DNA from 2 places in the Paenibacillus borealis genome. Region 2 is predicted to be linked to the other one. Evidence: riboswitches for the same ligand, from Rfam matches in the RefSeq annotation. Region 2 holds a riboswitch; the other holds the start of a gene.
What was found. A riboswitch is a leader RNA that binds a small molecule or an ion and turns the genes downstream of it on or off. The one in region 2 is predicted to bind preQ1.
Positions count from the first base shown of each region.

Region 1: it holds a riboswitch for preQ1, as region 2 does, so the genes downstream of both, PBOR_RS07135 (queuosine precursor transporter) here and queF (preQ(1) synthase) in region 2, are expected to answer to the same signal.

Region 1 is NZ_CP009285.1:1,664,979-1,669,826, forward strand. Features, by position in the region: gene PBOR_RS07120 (cobyric acid synthase) at 1-428, shown strand, start outside; gene PBOR_RS07125 (YnfA family protein) at 431-757, shown strand; gene PBOR_RS07130 (methyl-accepting chemotaxis protein) at 1,143-2,831, opposite strand; PreQ1 riboswitch class I at 3,198-3,243, shown strand; gene PBOR_RS07135 (queuosine precursor transporter) at 3,255-3,980, shown strand; gene PBOR_RS07140 (M24 family metallopeptidase) at 4,048-4,848, opposite strand, start outside.
Region 2 is NZ_CP009285.1:4,555,665-4,560,512, reverse strand. Features, by position in the region: gene murB (UDP-N-acetylmuramate dehydrogenase) at 1-448, shown strand, start outside; gene ymzB (protein YmzB) at 549-884, opposite strand; gene PBOR_RS18990 (ZIP family metal transporter) at 1,139-1,879, shown strand; PreQ1 riboswitch class I at 1,970-2,013, shown strand; gene queF (preQ(1) synthase) at 2,187-2,687, shown strand; gene queC (7-cyano-7-deazaguanine synthase QueC) at 2,735-3,397, shown strand; gene queD (6-carboxytetrahydropterin synthase QueD) at 3,397-3,879, shown strand; gene queE (7-carboxy-7-deazaguanine synthase QueE) at 3,872-4,594, shown strand; gene PBOR_RS37420 (hypothetical protein) at 4,747-4,848, shown strand, end outside.

The sequences.
Region 1 (4,848 bases), 2.9 Mb from region 2:
GCGTCAGCGGAACGCTGGCTGCGGATCATCCGCTGCAACTAGGCACCGAGGCGCTCGCCTCAATCGGTGGGATGCCCATTACCGGATACGAGATACATATGGGAACGACGACGAACCATGATGCTGCTTCCGTGCGCAGTCTGTTCATGCTGGCCGGGCCGGAAGGGCAGGCTGTGCCGGAAGGCTGGGGGACCCCGGACGGCAGAATCTGGGGCAGTTATCTGCACGGATTGTTCCACAACGATAAGCTGCGCCGGAGCTGGCTGGACGGATTACGGACAGCCAAGGGGCTGGCGCCGCTAACGGTAACCTTCTCGGCAGCTGCGCTCCGTGAGCAGGAGTTTGACCGGCTGGCGGATGCCGTAAGAGCGCATCTGGATATGAATGCCGTGTACAACATTATGGGCTTGCGAGGAAGAGGGGAATAGGGGTGGCTGCTGCGGTTCTGCTGTTTATTGTTGCCGGACTGGCCGAGATCGGCGGCGGATATCTGGTCTGGCTCTGGCTGCGGGAATCGCGGCCGCTGTGGTACGGATTGGTAGGCTCAGTAATTCTGATCGCGTATGGCATTATCCCGACTCTGCAGAAGTTTCCTTCCTTTGGCCGGGTATATGCAGCCTATGGCGGTGTATTTATCGTGCTTGCTGTGCTGTGGGGCTGGCTGGTGGACCGGAAAACACCGGATCTCTACGACTGGATCGGCGCAGGGATCTGCGTGATCGGTGTCTCGGTCATCCTCTGGGCACCAAGACACTGAACATGCCCTAATCATCTCCTGCTATAATCTGTATAAGCTGAATTTAAGCTATTAGCCTATAATCCTGCCCAAAATACAACATTTTGCCGATTACATCGGTCCTAATTCAAAAATGTTGTACGAATTGCAGCAATTCTCCTTTTCCAAGCGGAAAATCAGAGAAATTATTGTATTACATACAACAATCCTTCTAAAAACCCGGGTATTTATGAATCGAAGTTGTAATTCGTACAACATTTATTTCGAACAACATTTATGCTGAAACAGCGCGGCCTTAAGAATCCCAATTTGCCAGCAACGAATTAGAATAGATACAAAAAAGCAGCTCCAACAGCCGCGTGGCCTTTGGAACTGCTTTTATTTTTGCTGCTAAGCAGCTTTACAGCTAAATTTTGAACTGCTGGGCAGCCTTTTGCAGCTTCACAGCCTGCTCGTGCAGGTGCTCGACGGTCAGTGCGTGTCCTTCCAGCTCCTGGTGCTGGCGTGCGGAGTTCTCGCCAAGCGTATCGGCGCTCTGCTGCGACTTGGCCGTAATCTGTGCCGTTTCTTCCACCGAGGCACTGACTTCTTCGGTGCCTGCCGAAATCTGCTGGGTAGCGGCAGATACGGACTGAATGCTATGGTTGATGCTCTGAATAAGAATCAGCAGATGATTGAAGGCATTGCCCGCTTCAACAACCTTGTTCACACCTGAAGCCACTTCTGCATTCACGTGGTTCATCTCAGATACCGAGTGGTTCATATCTTCCTGAAGCCCAAGCAGGAATTCGCGGATCTGCTCATTGGATTCCTTGGATTGCTCTGACAGCTTGCGGACTTCTCCGGCCACGACCGCGAATCCCCGGCCATGCTCTCCTGCACGTGCTGCTTCAATCGAGGCGTTAAGCGACAGCATCTGAATCTGCTTCGTAATTTCGGTAATCCCCTGCACAACTTCCCCGATCATCAGGGAGCGTTCATTCATGATGCGGAACTGCTCCAGCGACTGCACCGAGGCCTGTTCCACCTGGCGCATCTGCTGCACAGCACTCTGGGCAATATCATTACCGCCCATGGCTTCGGCGGAGGCTTCACTGATCTGCTCCGTGACCTCACCGGCAGCGGAAGCGATATGCTGGATGCCGATGTTGATCTCATCCATAGCCCGGGAATTATCCAGTGCGCTGCTAGCAATCGTGGTGCTGCCTTTACCGATTTCCTCTACGGAAATAGCGGATTGCTCGGCCATATTGTTCAGAATCTGAACGCGTTCCTTCAGATCATTGGAATCGGCAACTACGGTACCTGATGTATCCAGCACATGTCCGATCATCTCTTTTAGCCGCTCGCTCATGATCCGGAAGCTCTCGGAGAGCTGGCCTACTTCATCGGTGCCTTTAATCGTGAGTGCTTCGGTGAAATCGCCGCCGGCCAGCTTGTTGCTGTAGGCTGCCAGCAATTTAATCGGACGGATGATTCTGCGGCTCATCAGTGTAGCGCCGGAGAGTCCGACAATAAGTGCCAGCAGGGTGATTCCCGCACTGGTCCACAGAATGTTGCTCATCTTTTCCTGAATAAAGCCGACATCCGAGCTTACACCAACGAGCATTGTGGTGCCGGGAACGCCAACAAATGCACTCTTATGTATACCATGGCTATCACTATAGATTTCACTAAGTCCTGCTTTTCCCTTGGAGGCTTGCTCCATGGCAGGCAATACCTCAATGGATTCCTCGCGCTTAAGCTTGGCGCTATGGTCAGCGACCAGGACAGTGGCTTTGCCTTCCTTCAGATCGATGAGGAAGATGGTCTCCACATCGTGCTGCTTCCGCTTTTCCTCGAAATAGAATTCTACATTAGTTCCTGCCTGTTCATTCTTGTTAAGGGCCTGCTGCGCGCTTGTAGCATTCAGGTTCTTGTATACATCCTGGGCTGAGGCCGTCAGAGACTTATTGATCTGTGGCAGAACGTAACTGTTAATGATGTTGGTGGATATGAAGTAGAAGCTGATACTTAGCAAAAGAGAAGTGAGTAACAGAACGACAAACAGCAGAAGCGTAAACTTGCGGCTAATTGATTTTTTGAAACGGAACATTTCTTTCTCTCCTTTTCTGTCAATTGCATCTGAAATCCCCAGCCCGACAAAGAGCCAGGCAAGCAGCAATATATTCCATTGGTGTAGGTCATATATGAAGCTAGCGTTAACGGGAAATGTGATTGATAACTATTCTATAGAATTAACCTCAGGTTGAATAGTGAAAGTTTGCTCTATTGTGCATTATTTTTCAGAAAAATTTGAATATTTAACGAGTCTATCACCAATTTACCGAAAAAAGTGAATTACACGCTGTTTTCATGAAAATTTAAAATTTCATAGCATGTTAGCTTCTTCTATGATAGAGTGTTATTGTTTTGTTTCTATAAGAGTGCTACAAGAGTTCTAAAAGAGTTCTAAAAGTGGATATCCGCGGTTCGTAACCATCCCGCGTAAACAAAACTAGGAGGAGTAATCAGTAATATGTTCAATTTGTTATGGGGTATTTTGTTTGTTGTCGTTAATTTTGTGTTTTTTCTGCTCTGCTACCGATTGTTCGGTAAAAAAGGGCTCTATGCCTGGGTAGGTATGGCAACCGTGGTCGCCAATATACAAGTAGCCAAGACGATTGCGATGCCTTTCGATATCGTGATGACGCTGGGGAATACGATGTATGTCACGTTATATATGACCAGTGACCTGCTGAATGAGAGATACGGGCGGGCTGAAGCGCGGAACGCTGTCTGGTTCGGGTTCTTCACCTTGCTGATGACTACCGTCATTATGCAGATGGTGCTTATATTTGAGCCGCAGGAGACGGATATTGCCCAGTCTTCACTCCAGACGATCTTCGGCCTGATGCCGAGGCTCGCACTGGGCAGTCTCACCGCATATTTCATCAGCCAGTTTCTGGATGTGCGCCTGTATGCATGGATCCGCAAGTACTATGGCAGCTCGCGGCAGCTCTGGATCCGCTCTAACGGCAGCACAATGATCAGCTCTTTTGTCGATACTCTGATCTTCTGCACGATTGCGTTTGCCGGAACCTATGACCTGAAGGTATGGACAGAGATTCTACTGACCACCTATCTGGCCAAATTCCTTCTCACGGGCGCAGGCACACCGGTGCTCTACCTTGCCCGTTCCTTTAAATTCGCTGAAGAAGAGCAGACAGTCAGGCCCCAGGAGACCAAGCGCAATATTTCATAGAATAGTCTTATATAAAAAAGCCCCAAACTCCAGTGAACCGGAGATTGGGGCTTTTGCAATTGCTGAATTACAGGCTCAGCACTGTCAATTCTTTGGGGAAGCTGGTCAGCGTCTGCGGGCCTTCTGCCGTAACGAGCACATCATCCTCAATGCGCACGCCGCCAAGATTTGGAACATAAATTCCCGGTTCTACGGTGAAGACGTTGCCGTTTGCGATGATATCCGTGTTGAGTCCATGCAGCGAAGGATATTCATGGGTATCCATGCCGAGACCGTGTCCGACGCGGTGCATGAAGTATTCCCCGTAACCGGCGGCTTCAATAACATCCCGCGCTGCTTTGTCGACAGAACCGAAGGTGGCTCCTGCAACGGAGGCGGCAATACCGGCTTCATTGGCAGCAAGCACAGTGTTGTAGATATCGGTCAGCTTGCTGTTGACTTCGCCTACAGCGAAGGTGCGGGTAATGTCGGAAGCATATCCTCCGGCGTATACGCCAAGATCGAACATAAGCAGATCGCCCGGCTGGATGATGCGCTCGCCCGGTACGCCATGCGGCAGGGCCGTGTTCGGGCCGGAGAGCACCATAGTGTCGAAGGAGGGGCCAGAGGCACCGACTTTTTTCATCAGATATTCAAGCTCCGCTACCAGCTCATTCTCGCTGACACCGGCTTTGACATGCGACAGGCCGCGGCGGAGAACCTCCTCGACAAGTTCGGCGGCATGCTTCATAATGCGGATTTCTTCAGGTGTCTTGACGGCGCGCATAGCCCGGAGCAGATGGCCGATGTCGCTGAATGACCCCGCCGGGATGGCGTCTGCCAGCAACTCATAACGGCTGACGGAGAAGTGCTCCTTCTCGATGCCGAA
Region 2 (4,848 bases):
AATCAACAAGGACGGACAGCTCGTGATTATGCAGGGCGATCAGCTTCAGTGGGGATACCGCAAAAGCATCTTTGCCAGCGGAGAGTATATTGTGCTGGAGGCCAGATTTGCGCTTCAGCCGGGTGATCCTGCGGCGATCAAGTCCTCCATGGATGAGCTGACCTATCTCCGTGAATCCAAACAGCCGCTGGAATATCCCTCATGCGGCAGTGTATTCAAGCGGCCGCCGGGCCGTTATGCCGGCCAGCTGATTCAGGAGAGCGGACTGCAGGGGACCCGCATCGGCGGAGCAGAGGTATCGCGCAAGCATGCCGGATTCATCGTTAATGCGGATAATGCGACGGCAAGTGATTATATCGGACTGATTCAGCATGTGCGTGCAACAGTTAAGGATAAATTCAATGTTGAGCTGGAGACGGAAGTTGAGATTCTCGGCGAAGAAGTATAATTAAGCTGATAATTTCTTATATTTGAATCAATAGACGTATGTAAGGCCATGGGTAAGCTTCACCCATGGCCTTTATGTGTCTAAGGTAGTACTAGTTCATTCAGCTCAAGGCCAGCGAATATTTCGCTCTGTCCGTCTGCAGCTCGACATTATCTTCTGCTACTGAATTCAGCTTCAGCCCGCTCACTGCGATCTCATAATTTGGCTGCGGAAGCGGCACAAGCTCACCGTCAGCATTCAGGGTATTCCCCGAACCCCGCAGAATCAGTGCACTGTCCAGGTATTCATCAAGGACATCCTCGGCGTTTCGGTAGTCTACAGTCTCCAGATTAAAGTGGACAGTATCCTGGTCATCCAGCTCCTGTTTCTTGATTACCAGGGTTGCATGTTCCTGCGCCTCCAGCCAATCTATAAGCTTCTGTACGTTTTGTTCCATATAGGATCCCATCCTTTGGTTAGTAAGAGATTGTTAATTCTAAGTTACCCGTTTCCGGGCAATTGAATCCATAGGTTCGCCACATCGTATTAATTAACGGTATTAATATTTCATGGCATAAAAAGAAAATTCGCGCTTTAATCGGGGAGCTGCAGCCGTCCGCCGGAAGATACATTGTTTGCAGTTCCCCATTAGAGTGTAAACTACATCTATGCACTTCTATTAACAATACATAAACGGGGAAGGTGAGCCTAATGTGGGGTGCATTGATGTGGGGAGCCATTTCCGGCTCTGCTGTATTACTCGGGGCACTGCTGGCGTTGTTCCTGTCCATTCCAAACAAGCTGATCGGATTCATTATGGCCTTTGGAACAGGCGTACTGATTGGTGCAGCTGCTTATGAGCTGCTGGAGGATTCCGCGAGTGACGGCGGGCTGGCCCCGACGATCATCGGTTTTACTGCGGGAGCGCTGGTATTCACGCTGTTTGACTGGTATATCTCGCGAAAAGGCGGCGCCGGCCGCAAACGCTCAGCCAGAGCTTCAGGGAAGACGGAGAGTAAAGGCGGCAGCGGCCTGGCTATTTTTGCCGGAACCGTACTGGATGCTATTCCTGAGTCGATCATGATCGGAGCAAGCCTGATTGCCGGCCAAGGTGTAAGTCTGCTGCTGGTCATCGCTATTTTTATCAGCAATATTCCGGAAGGGTTGTCGAGCACGGCAGGGCTGAAGCAGGACGGCTACGGCAAAAGAAAAATTATGCTGCTGTGGCTCGGCGTTCTGGTTATTTCCACCGCAGCTTCGGGAGCCGGCTATTCGTTTATGGACCATGCAAGCGGATATACGGAGGCGCTGATTGCTTCTTTTGCCGGGGGCGGAATTATCGCGATGGTCTCCTCCAGCATGATGCCTGAAGCCTATGAGGACGGCGGACCGCTTACGGGATTTATTGCTGCCATGGGGCTGCTGTGCTCGCTGATTCTGGATCAGCTGTGAGGGTTGTCAACCCTCCTGCAATCATGGTATAGTTCAAGACGCACCATATGTATAGTCATAAGCATAAAGAAGAAATCTGCGTGCACAAGCGCAGGAGAGGTTCGCAAACTCCCTCTATAAAAAACTAAGACCGCCAGAGGCAGGATCAGCTTACCGGATACCCGGGGGCTTAAAGAGTACGGGCATTTGCCTGTACTTATTTCTTGTTATGCCGCGTGTCTCATCTTAGTAGAGCCAGGTTTTCGGAATCTCGTTCTTCTTTCCAGTTCAGGCCTTGAGCCTAGGGAAAAGAGAGGGGTTTTTTGTCATGTCAGAAGGCAGACTGAAAGAGGAAATGCAGGAGGTTACCCTGCTGGGCAACCAAGGTACGAAGTATAAGTTCGGCTATGCTCCGGAGATTCTGGAGGCGTTCGATAACAAGCATCCCGGCCGTGATTATTTTGTCAAATTCAACTGCCCGGAGTTCACCAGCCTGTGTCCCGTTACCGGACAGCCGGATTTCGGTGTGATGTACATCTCGTATATTCCAGATATCAAAATGGTTGAATCCAAATCCCTGAAGCTCTATCTGTTCAGCTTCCGCAATCACGGGGATTTCCATGAAGACTGTGTCAACATTATTATGAATGATCTGATCTCGCTGATGGAGCCCCGTTACATCGAAGTCTGGGGCAAGTTCACGCCGCGCGGCGGCATTTCCATCGATCCTTACTGCAACTGGGGGCGCCCGGGGACCAAATATGAGGCCATGGCCGAGCACCGGCTGATGAATCATGACCTGTATCCGGAGAAAGTGGATAACCGTTAATCCGGCAGTTTCCCCGCACACAGAACAATAAGGAGGAGAGAATTACGATGAATAAAAAAGCACTGGTCGTCTTCAGCGGCGGCCAAGACAGCACGACCTGCCTGGTATGGGCTTTGCAGCAGTTCCAGGAGGTTCAGGTTGTTACTTTTAATTATAATCAGCGGCATGCCGCTGAGATTGAAGTCGCCAAGGAGATTGCCGCTAAGTTTGGGGTGAAGCAGCATATTCTGGATCTGGGACTGCTGAATCAGCTGGCCCCGAACGCTCTGACCCGGGACGATATCGAAATCGCTGCCGGTGAAGGGGAGGAGCTCCCGAGCACATTTGTAGATGGGCGGAACCTGCTGTTCCTGTCCTTTGCAGCGATTCTGGCCAAACAGCTGGGCTATAGCAACATCATCACCGGTGTCTGCCAGACGGACTTCAGCGGATATCCGGACTGCCGGGATGTGTTTGTAAAATCACTGAATGTTACCCTCAATCTGTCGATGGATTATGAGTTCGTGATTCATACCCCGCTGATGTGGCTGGACAAAAAAGAAACCTGGAAAATGGCCGATGAGCTTGGGTACTTCGACTATATCCGCGAGCAGACACTGACCTGCTATAACGGGATCATCGGCAGCGGCTGCGGCACCTGCCCGGCATGTCTGCTGCGCCAGCGCGGCCTTGAGCAATATGAGGCGGAGCGCCAGGGGGCGGGTCTGTAATGCAGGGTGAAGTATCTGTCTGCAAAATATTCACCTTCGATGCTGCCCATCAGCTGATCGGACACAAGGGGAAATGCAGCAATCTGCACGGGCATACGTACAAGCTGGAAGTTGTGCTGAAGGGCGTTCCGTCCTTGGAGCACGGCCAGTCGGATGAGGGGTTTGTCATCGATTTCAGCGATATCAAAGCGACCGTGAAGCAGCTTGTAGTCGACCGTCTGGATCATGCTTTTCTGGCCATGGGCAATGAGCCTGTATTGGAGACACTTACGGCTACCGGCTCCAAGGTGGCGCTGCTGTCGTTCCGCACGACGGCGGAGAACATGTCAGCATACATCGCTTATGAGCTGAAGCGGGCTTCATTGCCGGTGTACTCGGTTAAGCTGTGGGAGACTCCGACCTCCTGGGCAGAGGTGCTGGCTGCAGATATTCCGGAAGAGGGACCGTCTTATCGTCTGTACGGAGGCTGCGACCATGAGTAAAATACCTGTTATTGAAATGTTCGGCCCGACCATCCAGGGGGAAGGGGCAGTCATTGGCGTCAAAACGATGTTCGTCCGCACCTACGGCTGCGATTACCGCTGCAGCTGGTGTGACTCCGCCTTCACCTGGGATGGCTCGGCGAAAGATAAAGTAACGATGATGGAACCCCAGGAGATTCTCGCCGGGCTGCTTGAGCTGGCAGGTGAGAATTTCAATTGCGTAACCATCTCCGGAGGCAATCCGGCGCTGATCGGGGAGGCCATAGGCGAATTCATCACCCTGCTCCACGAACGCGGTATCCAGGCGGCTATCGAGACACAGGGCAGCCGTTGGCAGGATTGGTTTAACGATGTTGATGTGCTGACGATCAGCCCCAAGCCGCCAAGCTCAGGGATGAAGACTGACTGGGATAAGCTGCATGAGATCATGCTTAGAGTCGGTAACCATGGTAAGGCTGCTCATAGCCTGAAGGTGGTTGTATTTAACCAGGAGGATTATGAATATGCCCGGAAGGTACATTTCAAGTACCCGGAGGTCCCGCTGTTTCTTCAGCCGGGCAACGACAATGTCACGGAGGAAGGCGACATTTCAGGCCGTCTGCTGGGCCGGCTGGAATGGCTGTTCAATCTGGTAATTGCCGACCCGCAGATGAACCGGGCGCGGGTGCTGCCGCAGCTGCATGCGCTGATCTGGCATAATAAACGCGGTAAGTAGGGCTTGGCCATGATATAAACCTGAGACGGGACGTCCGCATTGCGGACGTCCTTTTCATTGTATAAATTCGGATTTTCGCAACAACAACGGAAACCTCTGTATTTCCAGCTGTAATATACTTGAAAGAATGATGAAATATTGGGGGGATTGAAATGGAAAACGGATATTACGCCGGGTGGGGGACGCTGGCACTGATCAACGCCGGAATTGCCCAAGGGAAAAACCGGAGCGGATTGAACTGGTTTCTGCTGTCA